3 regions of the Pseudomonas abyssi genome follow, and region 1 is predicted to be linked to each of the others. Evidence: predicted binding sites of a transcription regulator. Region 1 holds the regulator's gene; each other region holds the start of a gene.
The links. Region 1 encodes FliA, which starts transcription of late flagellar genes. Its sites were predicted from a motif close to CTAAAGTTTNNNNNNNNNNNGCCGNTAA; they were not measured.
Positions count from the first base shown of each region.

Region 2: the regulator FliA is predicted to act here: its motif matches at 1,731-1,758, upstream of ASB58_RS13995 (methyl-accepting chemotaxis protein).
Region 3: the regulator FliA is predicted to act here: its motif matches at 1,461-1,488, upstream of ASB58_RS03285 (flagellin).

Region 1 is NZ_LMAZ01000001.1:821,426-824,516, reverse strand. It holds gene ASB58_RS03875 (chemotaxis protein CheA) at 1-16, opposite strand, end outside; gene ASB58_RS03870 (protein phosphatase CheZ) at 180-971, opposite strand; gene ASB58_RS03865 (chemotaxis response regulator CheY) at 993-1,370, opposite strand; gene ASB58_RS03860 (RNA polymerase sigma factor FliA) at 1,590-2,327, opposite strand; gene fleN (flagellar synthesis regulator FleN) at 2,324-3,091, opposite strand, start outside.
Region 2 is NZ_LMAZ01000004.1:234,542-237,632, forward strand. It holds gene ASB58_RS13995 (methyl-accepting chemotaxis protein) at 1-1,621, opposite strand, end outside; gene ASB58_RS14000 (calcium/sodium antiporter) at 1,829-2,800, shown strand; gene ASB58_RS14005 (VC0807 family protein) at 2,898-3,091, shown strand, end outside.
Region 3 is NZ_LMAZ01000001.1:702,690-705,780, reverse strand. It holds gene ASB58_RS03285 (flagellin) at 60-1,259, opposite strand; gene ASB58_RS03280 (glycosyltransferase) at 1,514-3,091, opposite strand, start outside.

The DNA of each region.
Region 1 (3,091 bases):
CCGCTTCGAAACTCATGCACCCACTCCCCTCGGGCGTGTTATCGGTAAACGGCTTGGCGCCACCCAGGCTTGCCTGCTGCGCGCACCGTTGTTATTGAGCGCTGCGGTCCGGCAGGTGCCTGATTTGCCAGCTGTCAGTCGGGCCACGCCGGAGCAAGGCACGGCGACTTCGGCAGGAGTCAGAAGCCCAGACTGGACAGGAGATCATCAACTTCGTCCTGACCGGAAACAACGTCTTCTCTTTTATCGGCATGAATCTGCGGACCTTCACCCTTGGATGAGGTTTTTTTTGTCTCGCCGGCCTCGGCGTGACTGATACCGGTGATGCGATCCACCTGTCCAGCCATGCGCACCAGACTGACAAGGCTCTCTTCGACGTCGTGCACCAGCGTGATCACGCGCTTGATCACCTGACCTGTCAGGTCCTGGTAATCCTGGGCGATCAGAATATCGTTGAGGTGCGCTGACACCTCGGAACTGGTGGTTTCGGTACGATCCAGAAACTCGCCCACGCGACGATACAGATCACGAAATTCATCAGCAGCCATTTCGCGCCGTTGCAGGCGCTGCCAGTCTGCCTTGAGTGCGCTGGCCTGCTGGCCCAGCTCGGACACCTTGGGCGCACTGACCTCGACCAGATCCATGGTGCGGTTGGCCGCCTTGTCGGTCAGTTGAACAACATAATCCAGGCGATCAGAGGCGTCGGAAATCTTGGACGTTTCAGCATCACCGCCCAGGGCATGGGAGGTGTCTATCTGGAAGTTGACAATCGCGTTATGCAGGGCGCGGGTCAGTTGACCGACCTCGTGATACAAACCACGATCGCGCGCCTGATTAATGGCGTGAATCACCAGCAGCGCCTCGGCGAAGTCGCCATTTTCAAGGTGACCAACCAGCTGGTGCGCATTGTCCTTGAGAGAATGTTCGAATTCCTGGGCAGTCGCCTGACCGGGATCCTTGCTCAAAGCCATAACCTGTACCCCGGCTGATTGTTATTTGGGTTGCACCCGCTCGAAAATCTTCTCGATCTTTTCTTTCAGCGCCTGCGCAGTGAAGGGTTTGACGACGTAGCCATTCACGCCGGCCTGCGCCGCCTCGATGATCTGGTCACGTTTGGCCTCGGCGGTCACCATGAGTACCGGCAGGTGCTTGAGCCGATCGTCTGCTCGTACGGCACGCAGCAGATCAATGCCGCTCATGCCCGGCATGTTCCAGTCGGTTACCAGAAAGTCGAAGTTGCCGCTTTGCAGCATCGGCAGCGCCGTGTTGCCGTCATCGGCCTCTGCGGTGTTGGTAAACCCGAGGTCGCGCAACAGGTTCTTGATGATGCGCCTCATCGTCGAAAAATCATCAACGATGAGAATTTTCATATTCTTGTCCAAGTCGACCTCCGTACAAACCAGGATAAGTGCAGGCCTGCACTCCCAAAACCCATTGCCAATGGCCACACAAGCCGTAGAAGAAGCTCTGAGCAGGCCACTGATCTCAATGGCCTGTTCAGATGCGCCCTGTTCAACGCCGGTTACCGCGCCCTGACGGCCATCTGCCAGCCAGGCAATCCGAGCATTGTCCGGATGTTGGCGACAAAATCAATCATTTCGCCAGTTTGTCAGCTTTGCCCGCAGCCGAGCGGCGCACTGGCTATGCAGCTGACTGACCCGCGACTCGCTGACGCCCAGGACCGCACCGATCTCCTTGAGGTTCAGCTCCTCATCATAATACAGCGACAGCAGCAGTCGTTCGCGCTCCGGCAGACCATCGATCGCCTCTACCAGCGCCGCGCGAAACCGCTCGTCCTGCAGACCGCTCAAGGGCTCCTCTCCCCCTTGCACATCAGCCGGTGCCCCGGCCTCCAGCAGGTCGTCGAAACTGAACAGCTTGCTGCCGGCGGTATCGCTCAGAATCGCGTAATACTCCTCCAGGCTCATATCCAGTTCGGCTGCAACCTCGTGATCTTTAGCGTCACGTCCCAATCGCGCCTCGACCGCGCGCATCGCGTCACTGACCATGCGCGTATTACGGTGCACCGAGCGCGGGGCCCAGTCGCCCTTGCGAACCTCATCAAGCATGGCGCCACGAATGCGGATGCCGGCGTAGGTTTCAAAGCTGGCGCCCTTGCCAAAATCGAATTTGCGGGAGGCTTCAAGCAAGCCAATCATGCCGGCTTGCATAAGATCTTCGACCTGGACGCTGGAAGGCAGACGTCCAAGCAGGTGGTAGGCGATACGTTTGACCAGCGGGGCATACTGCTCGACCAGGCGATCCTGCTGCTCAGCCGAGCCTTGTGCGCGTGTATACATGTTCAATCTGCCAGCCTGTGCTGTCATAGACCGGTTCCTGTCGGCTGCACCAGGCGCTCGACAAAGAACTCCAGGTGACCGCGGGGGTTGGCTGGCAACGGCCAGGCATCCACCTTCTGGGCAATGGCCCGAATCGCCAGCGACGCCTTGCTGCGCGGAAACGCCTCGAACACTGCGCGCTGCTTCTGCACCGACTTGCGCACAGCCTCATCAAAGGGAACCGCGCCAACATACTGCAGGGCCACATCCAGAAAACGGTCAGTTACCTTGGTGAGTTTAGCAAACACCATACGCCCTTCCTGCGGCGTGCCCACCATATTGGCCAATACACGGAAACGGGTCATGCCGTGATCGCGGTTGAGCAGCTTGATCAGCGCGTAGGCGTCGGTAATGGAGGTCGGCTCATCGCAGACGACAATCAGCGCTTCCTGCGCGGCGCGGACAAAACTGACCACAGAGTCGCCAATACCGGCGGCGGTGTCCACGACCAGCACATCGATGTTGTCGCCAATTTCACTGAACGCCTGAATCAGACCTGCGTGCTGTTGCGGGCTGAGGCTGACCATGTTGGCGGCACCGGAGGCGGCGGGCACGATGCGAATGCCGCCGGGGCCGGTGACCATGACATCGCGCAGGTCACATTTGCCTTCGAGCACATCGGCCAGCGTCGCCTTGGGTTTGAGACCGAGCAGGACGTCGACGTTGGCCAGGCCAAGGTCAGCGTCCAACAGCACGACGCGCCGCCCCATGTCGGCCAACGCCAGACTGAGGTTGACCGACACGTTGGTCTT
Region 2 (3,091 bases), on a different contig from region 1:
AGGCCGACAGGCGCCCGGTCAGCGTTCCCAGCTCGCCAGACAGTTCGTGCAGGGTCTGACTGGCGCGGGAGGTGCTGTCGACTTCCTTCTGGTTGGCCGCGGCAATATCGGTGATCTCGGTGATATTGCGGCTGATGTCTTCGGCTACGCTGGTCTGCTCGTCAGCGGCAGTGGAAATCTGCCGGTTCATGTCGCGTACCGCCTCGATGGCCAGGGTGATCTGCTGCAGCCGCTCGCCCGCCTGATTGACCTGCTGCATGCTGTTTTCACTCTGCGCCTGACCGCTGGCGATGGCCTTGACCGCTTCGCCGGCGCCGGTCTGCACGTCATTGATGATCTGCTGGATCTCCGAGGTGGACTCGGCGGTACGCTGGGCCAGGGTACGTACCTCGTCGGCAACCACCGCAAAGCCACGCCCGGCTTCGCCGGCGCGGGCTGCTTCGATGGCGGCGTTGAGTGCCAGCAGGTTGGTCTGCTCGGCAATGCCCTGGATCACATCCAGTACCTTGCCAATCCGGCTGCTGTCGCCTTCCAGGCGCTGAATCACCTCCGTGGTGTGGTTGATCTGCTGCAGCATCGCCTGCATGGCGGCGATGGTCTGCTGCATCACCGCAGCGCTCTGCTGGGCGTTGCTGTCGACGTCGTCCGCGGCGTGGGCGGCTTCGGCTGCATGTTGCGCGACCTGCACGGCGGAGGCTGACATTTCCTGCATCGCGGTGGCCACCTGGTCGGTGCGCGAGAACTGATCGCGGCTGCCCTGGGCCATGCGGGTGGCGATGGTGTTGAGTTCACCGCTGGCGCGATCCAGCTCGCCGGTACTGCGCTTGAGCTGGCCAAAGGTATCTTCCAGAAAGTCGCGCAGCTGGTTGGCAGCGCGCGCCAGGGTGCCCAGCTCGTCGGTGCGATGACTTTTGATCGGCTGGCCAAGACGGCCAAGACTCAACTGCTCGATCTGGCGGATCAGGTGGGTGATCGGGTTGACCAGGCGGCGGTTGACCAGCCACTGGCTAAGCACGCCAATCAGCACCGCAGCGACGCAAAGACTCACCAGCCCGACCCACAGCGCGCTGCTGGCCGCCTGATTGATTTGCACGCTCTGCTGCTGGGCCTGTTGATTAAGGCGCAGGGCCAGATCGCTCAGGTGTTCGCTGAAGTCACGATCAATGCCGCGGGCGGCCTGATCACCGGCGGTGGGCTCAAGGCCGGAGGTCTCGAAGGCGCGCAGGCTGTTGCGGTATGCGCTGCCCAGGGCCTGATGTTTTTGCATGAGCTGGCGCGCCTCGGCCTGCTGGGCGCTGTCGATATCCAGCGCGGAAATCTCCTGCAGGGTGGCCTGAACCGCTGCTTCGCTGGCCTCGAACTGGCTCCAGTACTTACTGCGGTCCGCGTTGTTGGCGCCGCGCAGCAGCACGTTCTTCCATTCCTGCACCTGGGTCTTGAATTCCAGATTGGCGCGGTTGATCAGGCTGGCGCTGGTCAGCGGGCGCTCGAGCAGGCTTTGATAGCTGTTGACGCTACCGGCCAGTGTCAGAGTAATCACAAGAGAGACCAGCAGCATCAGCAGCAGGCTGCCGAGCATGAGTGCGAGGGTTTGCTGACGCAGGGAACGGTTGATGGCCATATAGTCACCTGAATAGGGTGGGGATGGTCCTTCATCGCAGAGTGAGCATTGTTTGGCACCAATAGCGTGCCAGCAGGTCGAAACGCCTTAAGCGTTGCGGCCGCGTAGTGTATCGGCGCGCGGCGAGAATTCTGAATCTTTTTGTCACCGTCCGGCGCTTATCATTGATAATGGACGTTATTTTTCAAATGACACAGGAATCTGAAGATGTTGTTGGCTATTGCCGCCGTAATTGCCGGTCTGGCTCTGCTGGTCTGGAGCGCAGACCGCTTCGTGGATGGCGCCTCTGCCACCGCTACCCATGCCGGCATGCCGCCGCTGCTGATCGGTATGCTGATCATTGGTTTTGGTACCTCGGCACCGGAAATGGTGGTCTCGGCGCTGGCCGCCGGGCAGGGAAATCCCGGACTGGCGCTGGGTAACGCCTACGGCTCGAACATCACCAATATTGCGTTGATCATCGGCCTGGTGGCGGTCATCAGCCCGATTCAGGTGCACTCACAGGTTATCCGCAAGGAGCTGCCGATTCTGCTTGGTATCACCCTGCTGGCGGGTTATCAGCTGCTGGATGGCTCGCTGTCGCGCAACGATGCCTGGGTGCTGCTAGGGGCCTTCTTCCTGTTGATGGGCTGGTCTGTGGTGCAGGGCATGCGCGGCAAGGACGATGCCCTGTCCGGCGAATACGCAGAGGAAGTGGCGAGCCATGCCATGCCGCTGAACAAAGCGCTGTTCTGGCTGATTCTGGGGCTGGTGCTGCTGATCGCCAGCTCGCGCCTGCTGGTCTGGGGGGCGGTCTACATTGCCGAGGGGCTGGGCGTCAGCGACCTGATCATCGGTTTGACCATTGTTGCGATCGGTACCTCCTTGCCGGAGCTGGCGTCCTCGCTCGCTGCCATTCGTCGTAACGAACATGACCTGGCGCTGGGTAACGTGATCGGTTCGGGGCTGTTCAACACCCTCGCCGTGGTCGGTATCGCTGCCGGGATCGCCCCGCTGGCGGTCGAGCCGGTGGTGCTCTATCGCGACTGGGTGGTGATGTTTGTGCTGACCCTGGTGCTGCTGGTCATGGGCATCGGCCGCATGGGCAAGCAGGGCACGGTGTCCCGCTTTAACGGGGTGCTGCTGCTGGCGACCTACGTCGGTTATACCGCCTATCTGGTCAGCACCATGCTGGCCTGACGAGCCGGGCCGGATCTCTGCTGGTGCTCCGCTGGGAGCGGGGCGCCAGCCTGTGTATGATGGCCCTTTCCCTCCGCCGGAGACTGTTTTCCCTGCCATGTCCGATGCCAATCCCGCCCCCGCGCAACACAAGCCGCGTCCGCTGATCGACCTGCTGGTCAGCATCATCATTCCCTCGATCATCCTGATGAAGCTCAGTGGTGAGGCTCAGCTCGGTGCCGCCAACGCGCTGATTCTGGCGCTGGCGCTGCCGATTGGTTGGGGCGTGTTCGAACTGGTGCAGTACCGCAA
Region 3 (3,091 bases), 120 kb from region 1:
CAACGGACAAAGCGGGGGAAAGGCTAGCCCTTCCCCCGCATGTTACCCCTGTTCCGGTCTTAGCCCAAGAGGCTGAGTACGGCCTGGGGCAGCTGGTTGGCCTGGGCCAGGATCGCAGTACCCGCCTGTTGCAGGATCTGGTTCTTGGTCAGGTTTGCAGTTTCAGCCGCGTAGTCAGTGTCCTGGATCCGGCCGCGAGCGGCGGAGGCGTTTTCAGACACGTTCTGCAAGTTGGCGATAGTGGACTCAAAGCGGTTCTGAATCGCACCGAGGTCTGCACGCTGGGAATCGATGGAAGCGATGGCTTCGTCGATGATGTAGACCGCTTCCTGAGCCGACTTGGCATCGCTGATGTCGATATCCTTGACGGTGTTGTCAGTGGTGACATCAGACAGTGCTACGTCAGTGGCGGAGCCTGCAGCAGTCTCTGCAGCGTCCACAGTCGCACCGCTACCGAATGCGAAGGACAGCTCACCTTTGGCGGTGCCCACGTCAGCGTCGGTGACAACCGAGATAGTACCGTCATCCTGTACGAAGGCACCCACACCCATGTTGGCATCGTTGATCACGGTGGCCAGCAGTTGAGTCTGTTCGGCTGCAGTCGCACCAGAGGCGTATTCAGCGCTGATAGTGAACACGCGGTCAGTACCGTCAGCACTACCCGAAGCCACGGTGAAGGTAACCGCGACAGCACCGGAAGCAGTGGCCGCAGTTTGAGCCGCGATAGAACCAGAGCTGATGGAGTCGCTCTTCAGTTCTTTAGTGCTCACTTCGTCCAGCTTGACGCTGATCGCTTCGTTGGCAGCACTACCCACCTGGAAGGTTTCGGTACCGAAGCTGCCGTCGAACAGTTTCTTGCCACCGAAAGCAGTGGTGTTGGCGATACGATCAAGCTCTTTCTTCAGCTGAGTCACTTCGGAGTTCAGCGCGTCACGCTCGGTGTCGCTGTTGGAACCGTTAGCGGCTTGCAGAGCCAGGTCACGCATACGCTGCAGGATGTTGGTGGACTCCTGCAGGGCGCCTTCAGCGGTCTGCGCGATGGAGATACCGTTGTTGGCGTTCTTGGTAGCAACGCCGAGGCCGTTGACCTGGCTGGTCAGACGGTTGGCGATTTGCAGACCGGCTGCGTCATCCTTGGCGCTGTTGATTTGAGAACCTGAAGACAGACGCTCCAGGGAGGTAGCCAGCGAGTTGGACGAACCGTTCAGGTTGCGCTGGGCATTCAGAGAAGCTGTGTTTGTGTTGACTGTAAGGGCCATGGTATTGCCTCCAAAGGACCTGAAAATGTTTGCCTGAGCTTGCGACTCGTGGGCCGGACCTGCCCAGGCACCCATTGAGTTCGCATTCGATTACTGTATCGACACCTTGTCCGAAAGCTTTAGGAGGAAATTCATTTTTTCTCTGGTGAATTCGTCCGATCAGCTATGGCAGCGCTGGCATCCCCGCCAGCCATGATTCAGTTATCGACCTCAGGCAACAATCCTTTAGTGACCGTTCGTCGCCCCTGAGCGGCTCAGGGCAACCACCCTTGCTGCCAGGCAACCAGGCCCTGCTCATCCAGCATCCAATGATCACGCACCGCCTGTTGCAACGCTTTGCCCTGCGCTGCCGACGCGTCGGCATCAGACAAATGCATGCGAATGGCATCCACCCAGTCCCGGTAGCGATTCTTCACGCGCGTCACCGGCAGATCGCCGGTATAGCAGCGCACGTCAGAACAGATCACCGGGTAACCGCAGGCTCCGTACTCCAGCAGGCGCAGATTACTCTTGCACTCGTTGAAGAGGTTTTCTTCGACCGGCGCCAGCGCCAGATCCAGGTTCAGCTCGGCCAGCTTGCGCGGATACAGGTTGATCGCCACACCCGGGTGAAACTCATGGACGTAAGGCCGCAGGCTGTCGGGGCACATGCCAAAAAATACCCACTCCACCTCGGCAGCCAGCTCCTTGACCACATCCAGAATCAGCTCCAGATCCCCGGTGTGACTGGAGCCCCCGGCCCAACCGACTCTGGGCTTGCGTGACTGCCCGCGGGCTGAGGCAGGCAGCTGCCCCCACCAGCGCGGATCAAGCCGGTTATGCACGACCCGGATGTCCGGGTGGTAGCCGTTGAGCGCTTCGGCCAACGGCTCGGTCGACACCACAAACCGGTCCACCAGCGACAGACCGCGTTTGAGCGAGCGCACAATATCCTTCGGCATCTTGCTACGATGGGCGCTTTTCATCGGCAGGTTGGGCAGGTAGTCATCCAGCTCATAGACCTTGAATGCAGATGAAAACGCCTTCATGCGGCGCATGGCTTCCAACCGCTCATCGCCAATCTGGCGCTGCAGGATGACCACGTCCGGCGAATAACGCTCCAGATCGACCGCATGCATCAACCCCTGAGAGAGTGCTCCGTCCACCAATCCTGCCTCACTAAGCGCATTAAATGGCTGAATGACGCGATAGTGCCCGCAACCGAACACATCAGCAGGATGCGCCAGCACCACCGGCTGGGGGCGCCATATATCCAGCGGTCGCCAGGAAATCTGCGGATCGGTCAGCTGAAAGCCGCCCTTGCGAACCAGCGAGAAGTTGGCGTTGTAGGCCGCATCGCGCGCCAGGCGCGGCAGCCAGCGCTGATAGAGCGTATCTTCCACCTCTACCGTCATACCGCCTGGCTCGCAGGCATGCAGCAGCGTTGCGGACGGCGTCCAGACCAGCAGGTGCCCCCCGTCAGCCAGGCGCAGGCAAAAATCAATCACCGCCGCCTGGCCATCCAGGGCACCGGCATCCAGCCCACCCAGCTCAACGAAGACAGACTTGCGCACCAACAGGCAGGCATCGCCGAGGGCACTGGGATTATGGTCTACCTGCAGACGCTGCATGTAACCGGGCGCGTCAGCTGCCTCACCAACGAAGGGGCTTGATGCCGGCCCGCGCAAGCCGAGGATCAGGCCCGCATGGGTAATCTTGCCGTCGGAGTCCACCAGTCTCGGCCCTACCGCCCCCACCTCTGGGCGCAGCGCGTGATTCATCAGTGCATCCAGCCAGCCGGCATCCAGCACCGCCACCTCGGCGCGCAGCAGCAGCAGGTACTCACCCAGCGT